Regions from separate parts of the Pseudomonas graminis genome, predicted to be linked through region 1. Evidence: riboswitches for the same ligand, from Rfam matches in the RefSeq annotation. Region 1 holds a riboswitch; each other region holds the start of a gene.
The links. A riboswitch is a leader RNA that binds a small molecule or an ion and turns the genes downstream of it on or off. The one in region 1 is predicted to bind cobalamin.
Positions count from the first base shown of each region.

Region 2: it holds a riboswitch for cobalamin, as region 1 does, so the genes downstream of both, FX982_RS18555 (ABC transporter substrate-binding protein) here and cobW (cobalamin biosynthesis protein CobW) in region 1, are expected to answer to the same signal.
Region 3: it holds a riboswitch for cobalamin, as region 1 does, so the genes downstream of both, cobO (cob(I)yrinic acid a,c-diamide adenosyltransferase) here and cobW (cobalamin biosynthesis protein CobW) in region 1, are expected to answer to the same signal.

Region 1 covers NZ_CP053746.1:4,832,344-4,835,547, reverse strand. The annotation lists gene FX982_RS21605 (CbtA family protein) at 1-644, opposite strand, end outside; gene FX982_RS21600 (CbtB domain-containing protein) at 656-862, opposite strand; cobalamin riboswitch at 960-1,192, opposite strand; cobalamin riboswitch at 1,317-1,541, shown strand; gene cobW (cobalamin biosynthesis protein CobW) at 1,670-2,743, shown strand; gene cobN (cobaltochelatase subunit CobN) at 2,746-3,204, shown strand, end outside.
Region 2 covers NZ_CP053746.1:4,146,134-4,149,337, reverse strand. The annotation lists gene FX982_RS18565 (aspartate/glutamate racemase family protein) at 1-555, shown strand, start outside; gene FX982_RS18560 (hypothetical protein) at 698-889, opposite strand; cobalamin riboswitch at 901-1,094, shown strand; gene FX982_RS18555 (ABC transporter substrate-binding protein) at 1,237-2,238, shown strand; gene FX982_RS18550 (FecCD family ABC transporter permease) at 2,250-3,204, shown strand, end outside.
Region 3 covers NZ_CP053746.1:186,235-189,438, reverse strand. The annotation lists gene FX982_RS00920 (C40 family peptidase) at 1-114, shown strand, start outside; gene FX982_RS00915 (C40 family peptidase) at 202-738, shown strand; cobalamin riboswitch at 866-1,091, shown strand; gene cobO (cob(I)yrinic acid a,c-diamide adenosyltransferase) at 1,198-1,809, shown strand; gene FX982_RS00905 (cobyrinate a,c-diamide synthase) at 1,806-3,107, shown strand; gene bluB (5,6-dimethylbenzimidazole synthase) at 3,118-3,204, shown strand, end outside.

The sequences.
Region 1 (3,204 bases):
AGGGCAATCCAGAAAACCGCGTTGGTCAGCAGCGACGCAATCTTGAATTGCGCTTCAAGGGCTTCCGGGGCGAGTGCCGAATGCACCGCCGGCTGAGGGGCGCCGACGATATGCGGCACCACCAGAATCATTGCGCCGACAACCTTCAACAGCCAGTGCCGGGCAAACACCATCAACGCCAACCCTGCAGCCGTGGAGGCGGCAGTGCCCACCCACCAGATCTGCCGTTGGGTCAGGTCCGCCGCGACGGTACCGGGCAGTTCGGGCGGCAAGCCGAGGGTTGGCGCCAGCACAAACACGGCATAACCGGCCAATCCCCACAGCACGCCTTCGCGAGCACTCGTCGGCGTACGCAAGGTGTACAGCGCCGCCAGCATCAGCGCGAAACCGACCGCGACTACCAGATTGCCCCCCGTGGTGGACAGCACGCGCTGCCAGCCGTTTTCAGGCTCCCAGGCTTCGGCGTCATGGACGTGACCGGCCATCGCACCGTCGGTGTGCTCGTGCATCTCGGTAGCCGGGGCCTTTTCGTAGGTCTCCGCCTGCAGGATCAACGGCGCGACCGAGAAGCTCTGCAGCAGTGTCAACAACAGGGCGGCGAGCAGTCCGGTGAACCCGGCCGTTTGCGCAATTCGCTTGAACATGGCGGCAGGTCTCAATGGCAAGGGAAGGCGGAGCTGTGACGGGTGTCGTGTGCCGCGTTGTGCACCGCATCGATGTGGGAGAAACCGGCGAAGTACACCAGAAATGCGCCGAGAAACATCGCGCTGACGGCGGCAACAAGGCGCTGGCTCTGCGTGGCAGTCACGGCCGTTGTGGTGTTGGTGGTGCCGGACGTCTGGCGGGGTGTGCTGATGGACATGGCGCTTCCCTCTGAAGTGGTTTCAGCGGACGGAAAGGCGCAAAGACACCGCAGGCGAATGCCGGCAGTGCTCAACAGCGCCCGCCCACCGCGGGTTGTTATGGTGTGTTGTCGGGCCGGTCTCCGGGCTCGCGAGGGGCACATGCATCAGCCGTTACGGCCGTCGTGCCTTCAAGAATCGCCTTCCCATATCGCTGCCGACACAGTGGATCTGACTCTTCACTCGCTTACCGTTGCGGGGGCAGCACCGGACTGATACACACCCGAAGGTCTGCACGCACCGGTTTCCCGTTTCACCCTGTGAAGGGCACCCGTTACAAGGTGTGTAGGAGACCACGGGCTGTTTGGCTCGTCAATCGACCCTTCAGCCGATGGGTCAATCGATGCAGCGATCGGTGCGTCAATTGGCGCGGCACTCACTGCAAAGCGCGATTGACCGGCCTCCAGTCACTGCGTAGCCTTGCGCACTTGAGGTTCGCCGGCCGCTTTTATGAAAGCCACCGGCGCTAAGAAGGGAATGCGGTTTCAAGCCGCAGCTGCCCCCGCAACTGTAAACGGACAGGTTCATTGCACAGCCACTGCGCGAGCGGGAAGGCGCGATGAATGCCAGTCGCCTGACGATCCCTGTCAGTAACCGGCCGCCGTGAGCCAGGAGACCTGCCTCGAATCGGACCGCCTGCAAGCGGCCGAGGAATTCCACTACAACCGGGCGGGGTGATCCGGTGGCGAATTGAACCGCGCGCCTGCTTCGGCCGGCCCTGCGCTGTTTTCGTCCTCGTTGCCCCGCCGCACGCCTGAGGGCAACCGATGAAAACACTGGCCAAACTTCCCGTCACCATCGTCACCGGCTTTCTCGGCTCGGGCAAAACCACCTTGCTGCGGCACATGCTCGACAACGCCGAAGGCCGACGCATCGCCGTCATCGTCAATGAATTCGGCGAGTTGGGCATCGACGGCGACATCCTCAAGCAGTGCACCATCGGCTGCACCGAAGAAGAAGCCGTCGGTCGCGTCTACGAGCTGGCCAACGGCTGCCTGTGCTGCACCGTTCAGGAAGAGTTCTTCCCGGTGATGCAGGAGCTGGTCGCCCGCCGCGGCGATCTCGATCACATCCTCATCGAAACCTCGGGCCTGGCCCTGCCGAAGCCGCTGGTGCAAGCCTTTCAATGGCCGGAAATTCGCAACGCCTGCACCGTCGACGCGGTGATCACCGTGGTCGACAGCCCGGCCGTGCTCGCCGGCACCTTCGCCGCGTTCCCGGATCAGGTCGACGCCCAGCGCAAGCTCGACCCGAACCTGGACCACGAATCGCCGCTCCACGAGCTGTTCGCCGACCAACTGGCCAGCGCCGATCTGGTCGTGCTGAACAAGGCCGACATGCTCGACGCCGATGCGCTGGCAGCGGTGCGCGCGGAAGTCGCCGAAGAGTTGCCGCCAGCGGTGAAGATCGTCGAAGCGAACCGAGGCCAGTTGCCGATCAGCGTGTTGCTGGGGCTCGGCGCCGAATCCGAGCTGCACATTGATGGCCGCAAGACCCATCACGATCACCACGAAGGCGACGATCACGATGATCACGACCATGACGCCTTCGACTCCATCTCCATTACGCTGCCCCAGGCGGACGAATCGCTGTTGCTTGACGCGCTGACCCAGGCCGTCGTCCAGCACGGCATCCTGCGCGTCAAAGGCTTCGCTGCGATTCCCGGCAAACCCATGCGCCTGCTGGTGCAAGGCGTCGGCACGCGCTTCGACAAGCATTTCGACCGCGCCTGGAAGCCTGACGAAGCCCGGGAAACCCACCTGGTGCTGATCGGCCAGGAACTGGACGCCGGCGTCCTCGAAGCGCAATTGCGCGCTGCACTCTCAGGGATCAAAGGCTAACCATGCACCTGCTGCGCACTCAGCCCGGCGGCTTCGTTCCCGACGACAGCATCGCTGACCTGGGCCAGACCCCCGCCGAGCTGGTGATCCTGTGCAGCGCCGACTCGAACCTGGCCCTGCTGGCTGAAACCGCGCAGCAACTGCCGGGTGACTACCCGAGCCTGCGCCTGGCCAATCCGATGCAGGTGCAAAACCATGCGTCGGTGGATTTGTACGTCGACGAGGTGCTGCGACACGCCAAAGTCATCCTGATTTCCCTGCACGGCGGTATCGGCTATTGGCGCTACGGCGTCGAGCGGCTGGTGGAACTGGCGGCAAAGGGGGTGAAGCTGATTCTGGTGCCCGGCTGCGATCGCCCGGACCCCGAGCTGAGCGGCCTGAGCACGGAATCTGCCGAAGACCTTGATCGGCTCTGGCATTACCTGCGTCAGGGCGGCAAGCACAACGCGCTGGCGCTGTTC
Region 2 (3,204 bases), 690 kb from region 1:
GTGATGGACCGGGTAATGTCCTACGTAGGGCCCTACGACGCGGTGATTCAGGCCGGCTACGGCGAGCACGGCCGCGAAGGATTGCAGGAATTACTCGACGTGCCGGTGGTGGACATCACCGAAGCGGCGGCCAGCCTGGCAATGTTGCTGGGGCATAAATACGCCGTGGTCACGACGCTCGACCGCACCGTGCCACTGATCGAAGACCGCCTGAAGCTGGCCGGTGTGCATGAGCGCTGCGCGTCGGTGCGGGCCAGCGGCATGGGCGTGCTGGAGCTGGAGGAATTCCCGGAGCGTGCGGTCGAAGCCATCGTTGAGCAGGCCATCGAAGCGGTGATCCGCGACAAGGCCGAAGTGATCTGCCTGGGCTGCGGCGGCATGGCTGGGCTGGATCAACTCATCCGCGACCGCGCCGGCGTGCCGGTGGTGGATGGCGTGACCGCGGCGGTGGCACTGGCGGAATCACTGGTGCGTCTGGGGTTGAAGACCTCGAAAGTGCGGACCTACGCGACGCCACGGCCGAAGAAGATCGTCGGTTGGCCGTTTAAGTTGTAGACGACCAATGTTCAGCACACGCAGATTGAAGGCGAACGTATAACCTGTGGGAGCGAGCTTGCTCGCGAAGACTGCATTCCAGCCGCTGAAGATTTAGCGAAAGTTCGGGCCTCTACGTGAGCAAGGTGGAACGCCACCCCGGTCACTCCCACAGGTTTTGCATCTCCTTCAGGTTTTGCACCTCCTTCAGGTTTTGCACCTCCTTCAGGTTTTGCACCTCCTTCAGGCTTTGCACCTCCTTCAGGTTTTGCATCTCCCGCAGGTTTAGCGCTGCTCCCGTTACTGCCAAGTGTTTGGCCGCCCTCTGCCACACCGCCGCCGCATTCGCCTCCACCCGCCGAATCGTTTAGTATCCCCGCCGCCGGTTTCCACTCGGAATTAATAGGGAATCCCCAGGCGCGCTGCGCGCTGAGACGGAACTGTCCCCGCAACTGTAGGCGCTGAGCCCTGCTTCCTGTTTGCCACTGGGTGACCCCGGGAAGGCCGAAGCATGGCAATGATGCGCCAGTCAGGAGACCTGCCGGCCAGCATATTCATTCACCGGCGGGGTGTCCGGGGAAGGACTCCCGTTCGCGCGTCGCTCGCGCACGCTGTGCTCGCCCTCATCGTAGGGGCGCCCGTCGGGTGGACTTTCCAGCGCCTGCTTCGCCAAGCATTCAGGCTTTCTGGAGATCGCTGTTCATGCCGCTGCGCCGCCTCGCCGCCCTGCTCGTCACCCTGACCTTGCCCACTGCCGCCCTCGCTGCTTCGACGGTTTACCCCTTGACCGTGGATAATTGCGGCGAACCGCTGACCTTCACCCACGCCCCGCAGAAAACCGTGACCATTGGCCAGGCCGCCACCGAGATGCTCTACGCCCTCGGCCTGGGTCCGAACATCGTCGGCACGTCGCTGTGGTTCAATCCCGTGCTGCCCCAGTACCAAACCCTCAACAACGGCATCGAGCGCCTGGCCGACAACGCGCCGAGTTTTGAATCAGTGATCGGCAAACGCCCGGATTTCGTCCCGGTGCAGTTTGAATGGATGGTCGGGCCCCAGGGCGCCGTCGGCACCCGCGAGCAGTTTCGCGATCTGGGCATCCCGACCTACATCCTGCCGTCCGATTGCGAGGGCAAGAACAACCGGGTGGGCGCCGACGGCACGCGCCTCGAAGCCTTCCGCATCGACACCCTGTACAAAAGCCTGCGTCAGCTGGCGCAGATCTTCGACGTGCAGGACCGTGGCGAGCACTTGATCACGGGTTACCAAACCCGGCTGGCCCAGGCGGTGACGCAGGCGAAAGCCCATGCCAATCCGCCCGTCTCGGCGGTGTTCTGGTTTTCAAGCCCGGACATCAACGTCGACCCTTACGTGGCCGGGCGCAAGGGCATTCCCAATTTCATGCTCGACACCCTCGGCATGCGCAATGTCATCGACTCCGATGAGGAATGGCCGACCGTGGGCTGGGAAACCATCGCCAAGGCCAACCCGACGGTGCTGGTCATCGCGCGGATGGACCGCCGCCGCTTCCCGGCCGACGATCACGAGAAGAAGCTGGCGTTTCTCCGCTCCGACCCTGTCACCCGCAACATGGACGCGGTGAAAAACAATCGCATCGTGCTCATGGACGCCAGCGCCATGGAGTCCAGCGTGCGGCTGTTTGACGGCATCGAGCAACTGGCCCAGGCCACTCAAGCGCAATGACGTCATTCAGCATGCCCTCTTCAAGCGTCGTCCGAATCTTCGGCCACGGTGCCTGGGCCCTCGCTTTGCTGGCGTTGGCGGTGCTGGCGGGCGTGGCGATCGGCGAGACATCAATCAGCCTGCCGGTAATCGTTCAGGTGCTGGCCAACAAGCTGTGGGCCGCGGGTTTTCCTCTCGACCCTATCGACGAGGGCATCGTCTGGAATTACCGTCTGACTCGGGCCATCGTTGCCGCCACCTGCGGCGCAGGGCTGGCGGTGTCGGGCGTGGTCTTGCAATCGCTTCTACGCAATCCGCTGGCCGATCCCTACTTGCTGGGCATTTCCGCCGGCGCGTCGACCGGCGCAGTGTTGGTGGCGATCATCGGCATCGGCGCCGGTACGATTTCTCTCTCGACCGGCGCGTTTGCCGGTGCGATCGCCGCGTTCGCGCTGGTCGCCCTGCTCGCCCGCTCCTCCCGTGGTCAGACCGCTGCCGGCCAGATCATTCTGGCGGGCATTGCCGGGTCCCAGCTGTTCAACGCCCTGACGTCTTTCCTGATCACCAAGTCGGCCAATGCCGAACAGGCGCGCGGGATCATGTTCTGGTTGCTGGGCAATCTCAGCGGCGTGCGCTGGTCGTCGGTGGCGCTGTCAGTGCCGTTCGTGTTGCTCGGCTTGCTGGTGTGCCTGTGGCATCGGCGCGCGCTGGATGCGTTCACGTTTGGCACCGATTCAGCCGCATCGCTGGGCATTCCGGTGCGCCGGGTGCAGGCCGTGCTGATCCTCACTGCCGCGCTGATGACGGCGGTGATGGTGTCGATTGTCGGCTCCATCGGCTTCGTCGGTTTGGTGATTCCCCATGCGGTGCGCCTGGTGGCCGGCGTGCGCCATGCACGGTTGCTGCCCTTGAGCGCCCTGATCGGCGCACTGTTCATGATCGCCGCCGATGTGCTGTCGCGCACGCTGATCAAGGGTCAGGTGTTGC
Region 3 (3,204 bases), 880 kb from region 1:
TACTGGGCCAAGACCTTCATCGAAGCCAAACGGGCACTGGCCATGGCACCCTCATCGGTACCTGAAACCACCACCGCGATGACTTCGACTACCATCAAGCGCCAACACCGTTAATTCCGGGCGCGCAAAGGGTTCGACCCTCTTGCGCGCAACCCCGGCTCTCGGCAAAGTAAGCTGCACCCCGCACAGGTTGTCGTGTTTATGTCGTTAACGGTTCGCCTGATGGTTGCCTCTCTGGCTGTGCTGCTGGCCGCGTGTTCCAGCACGCCACCGCCCGCTCCGCGCAAGGTCGTCTACCGGCCTGTGGTTTCCGCTCCTCCCCAGTTTTCTTCACCGCTCGCCGACGATGTCCTGTTGCGCGCGATCGGCCTCGTTGGCACGCCTTATCGCTGGGGCGGCAACACGCCTGATTCGGGTTTCGATTGCAGTGGCCTGATCGGCTACGTCTACCACGATGCGGCAGGGATCACCTTGCCGCGGTCGACGCGGGATATGATCACCCTGCGCGGTCCAGACATCGATCGCAGTCAGCTGCAGACCGGTGATCTGGTGTTCTTCGCCACCAGCGGCGGTTCGAATGTCAGCCACGCCGGCATCTACGTTGGAGAAGGAAGGTTCGTCCACGCGCCGGCCACCGGCGGCACGGTCAAACTCGACAGCCTCGACAAGCCCTATTGGCAAAAAGCCTGGCTGAACGCCAAACGCGTTATCCAGCCATCGAACCTCGCCAGGCAATAGTCGCTTCTGAGGCAATGTGTTCATGGGCTGTTGCTGCATGAACACCTGTGCATTTCAGGGCGAAATCCCGTAAACCCGTGGGCGCTCTGCCCACGGTTCGATTGACGCTCCCCAGTCAACCCTCTAACCTTCGCGCCATGTTTCAGGTGCCCGGGACTTCGTTGGTCCACAGGGTGAAACAGGGAAGCCGGTGCGATTGCTCGTGCGATCAATTCCGGCGCTGCCTCCGCAACGGTAAATGAGTCTGGGCCACGCACGATGCCACTGTGTTCGCTGAACATGGGAAGGCGCATGGCCTGCCACGCTCGTGGCAACTCATGAGTCCGGAGACCGGCCTGATCCATCGAACAGCATCACGGAGGGCGATGCTCTGCTGCAGGCCGGCCTTGTCCGGTGCCTGCTGACAGTCTTTGCCCGTGCCCTCCGTCTGCCACACCTGCCCTCAAGCGGAGAGCTGAGATGAGCGAATCCCCTGAACGTGACGAACGCCACCTGGCGCGCATGCTGCGCAAAAAGGCGGTGATGGACGAGCGCATTTCCAGCGCGCCGAATGAATGCGGATTGCTGTTGGTGCTGACCGGCAACGGCAAAGGCAAGAGCAGTTCGGCGTTCGGCATGCTCGCCCGCGCCATGGGCCACGGCATGCAGTGCGGCGTCGTTCAGTTCATCAAAGGCCGCCACAGCACCGGCGAAGAGCTGTTCTTCCGCCGCTTCCCTGAACAAGTGCGTTACCACGTGATGGGCGAGGGCTTCACCTGGGAAACCCAGGACCGCCAGCGTGACATCGCCGCCGCCGAAGCCGCCTGGGCCGTGACCCGGGAGATGCTCAAGGACGCCTCCATCGGTATGGTCGTGCTCGATGAGCTGAACATCGCCCTCAAGCACGGATACCTGGACCTGGAGCAGGTGCTGAGCGATCTACAGGCGCGCCCGCCGATGCAGCACGTGATCGTCACCGGTCGCGGGGCGAAGCAGGAATTGATCGACCTGTCCGACACCGTGTCCGAAATCGGCGTGGTCAAGCATGCCTTTCAAGCCGGCATCAAGGCCCAGAAAGGCATCGAACTGTGAGTGAGCGTCAACCCCGGCACTGCCCGGCAGTGCTGATCGCAGCGCCGGCCTCCGGCCAGGGCAAAACCACCGTCACTGCCGCACTGGCCCGTTTGCACCGTAATCAGGGGCGCAAGGTGCGCGTGTTCAAATGTGGGCCGGACTTTCTCGACCCGATGATTCTTGAACGCGCCAGCGGCCATCCGGTGTACCAACTGGACATGTGGATGATCGGCGAGGACGAAAGTCGGCGCCTGTTATGGGAAGCCGCTGCCGATGCCGACCTGATCCTCATCGAAGGCGTCATGGGCCTGTTCGACGGCACGCCCTCCAGCGCCGACCTGGCGCGGCGTTTCGGCGTGCCGGTGCTGGGCGTGATTGACGGCACCGCCATGGCCCAGACCTTCGGCGCACTGGCGCTGGGTCTGGCGCGCTATCAGCCGGATCTGCCGTTCGCCGGCGTGCTGGCCAATCGCGTCGGTACGGTGCGCCATGCGCAGTTGCTGGAAGGCAGTCTGACCGAAGGCCTGCGCTGGTACGGCGCGCTGTCGCGGGAGACCGGCATTGAGCTGCCGAGCAGGCACCTCGGGCTGGTTCAGGCGAGCGAACTGAACGACCTGGACATGCGCCTCGACGCTGCCGCCACCGCGCTGGGCAGCACCTGCGACGCCACCTTGCCGCCGGCCGTGACTTTTACTGCACCCGAGTTCGTGCCGGCTGAACCGCTGTTGGCCGGCGTGAAAATTGCCATCGCCCACGACGAGGCGTTCGCGTTTTTCTACGGCGCCAGCCTGGACCTGCTTCGGGAGATGGGCGCAGAACTGTCCTTCTTCTCGCCGATCCGCGACCGCCAATTACCCAACGCCGACAGCCTGTATCTGCCCGGTGGCTACCCGGAATTGCATCACACCGCGCTGGCGCAAAACCACAGCATGCTCGCCGCGATTCGCGCGCACCACGCCGCCGGCAAACCCTTGCTCGCCGAATGCGGCGGCATGTTGTACCTGCTCGATGCCCTGACCGATGTCGACGGCCAGCGCGCCGAAGGGGTGGGCTTGCTCAAGGGTGAAGCCGTGATGCAAAAGCGTCTGGCAGCCCTGGCCCTGCAATCGGTCGAATTGCCGGAAGGCACCCTGCGTGGTCACACCTATCACCACTCCCTGACCAGCACCGAACTGACCCCTATCGCCCGCGGCCTCAGCCCCAATGGCGGGCGCGGCGCCGAGGCGGTGTACCGCGAAGGGCGCATGACCGCGTCGTACGTGCACTTTTACTTCCCCTCGAATCCCCAGGCGATGGCGGCGCTGTTTTTGCCATGAGCCCGCTCCCATGACTGACCACACCTTCACCGATCCCGAACGCGCCGCCGTTTACCGTGCCATCGCCGAGCGTCGCGACATGCGCCACTTCTGCGGC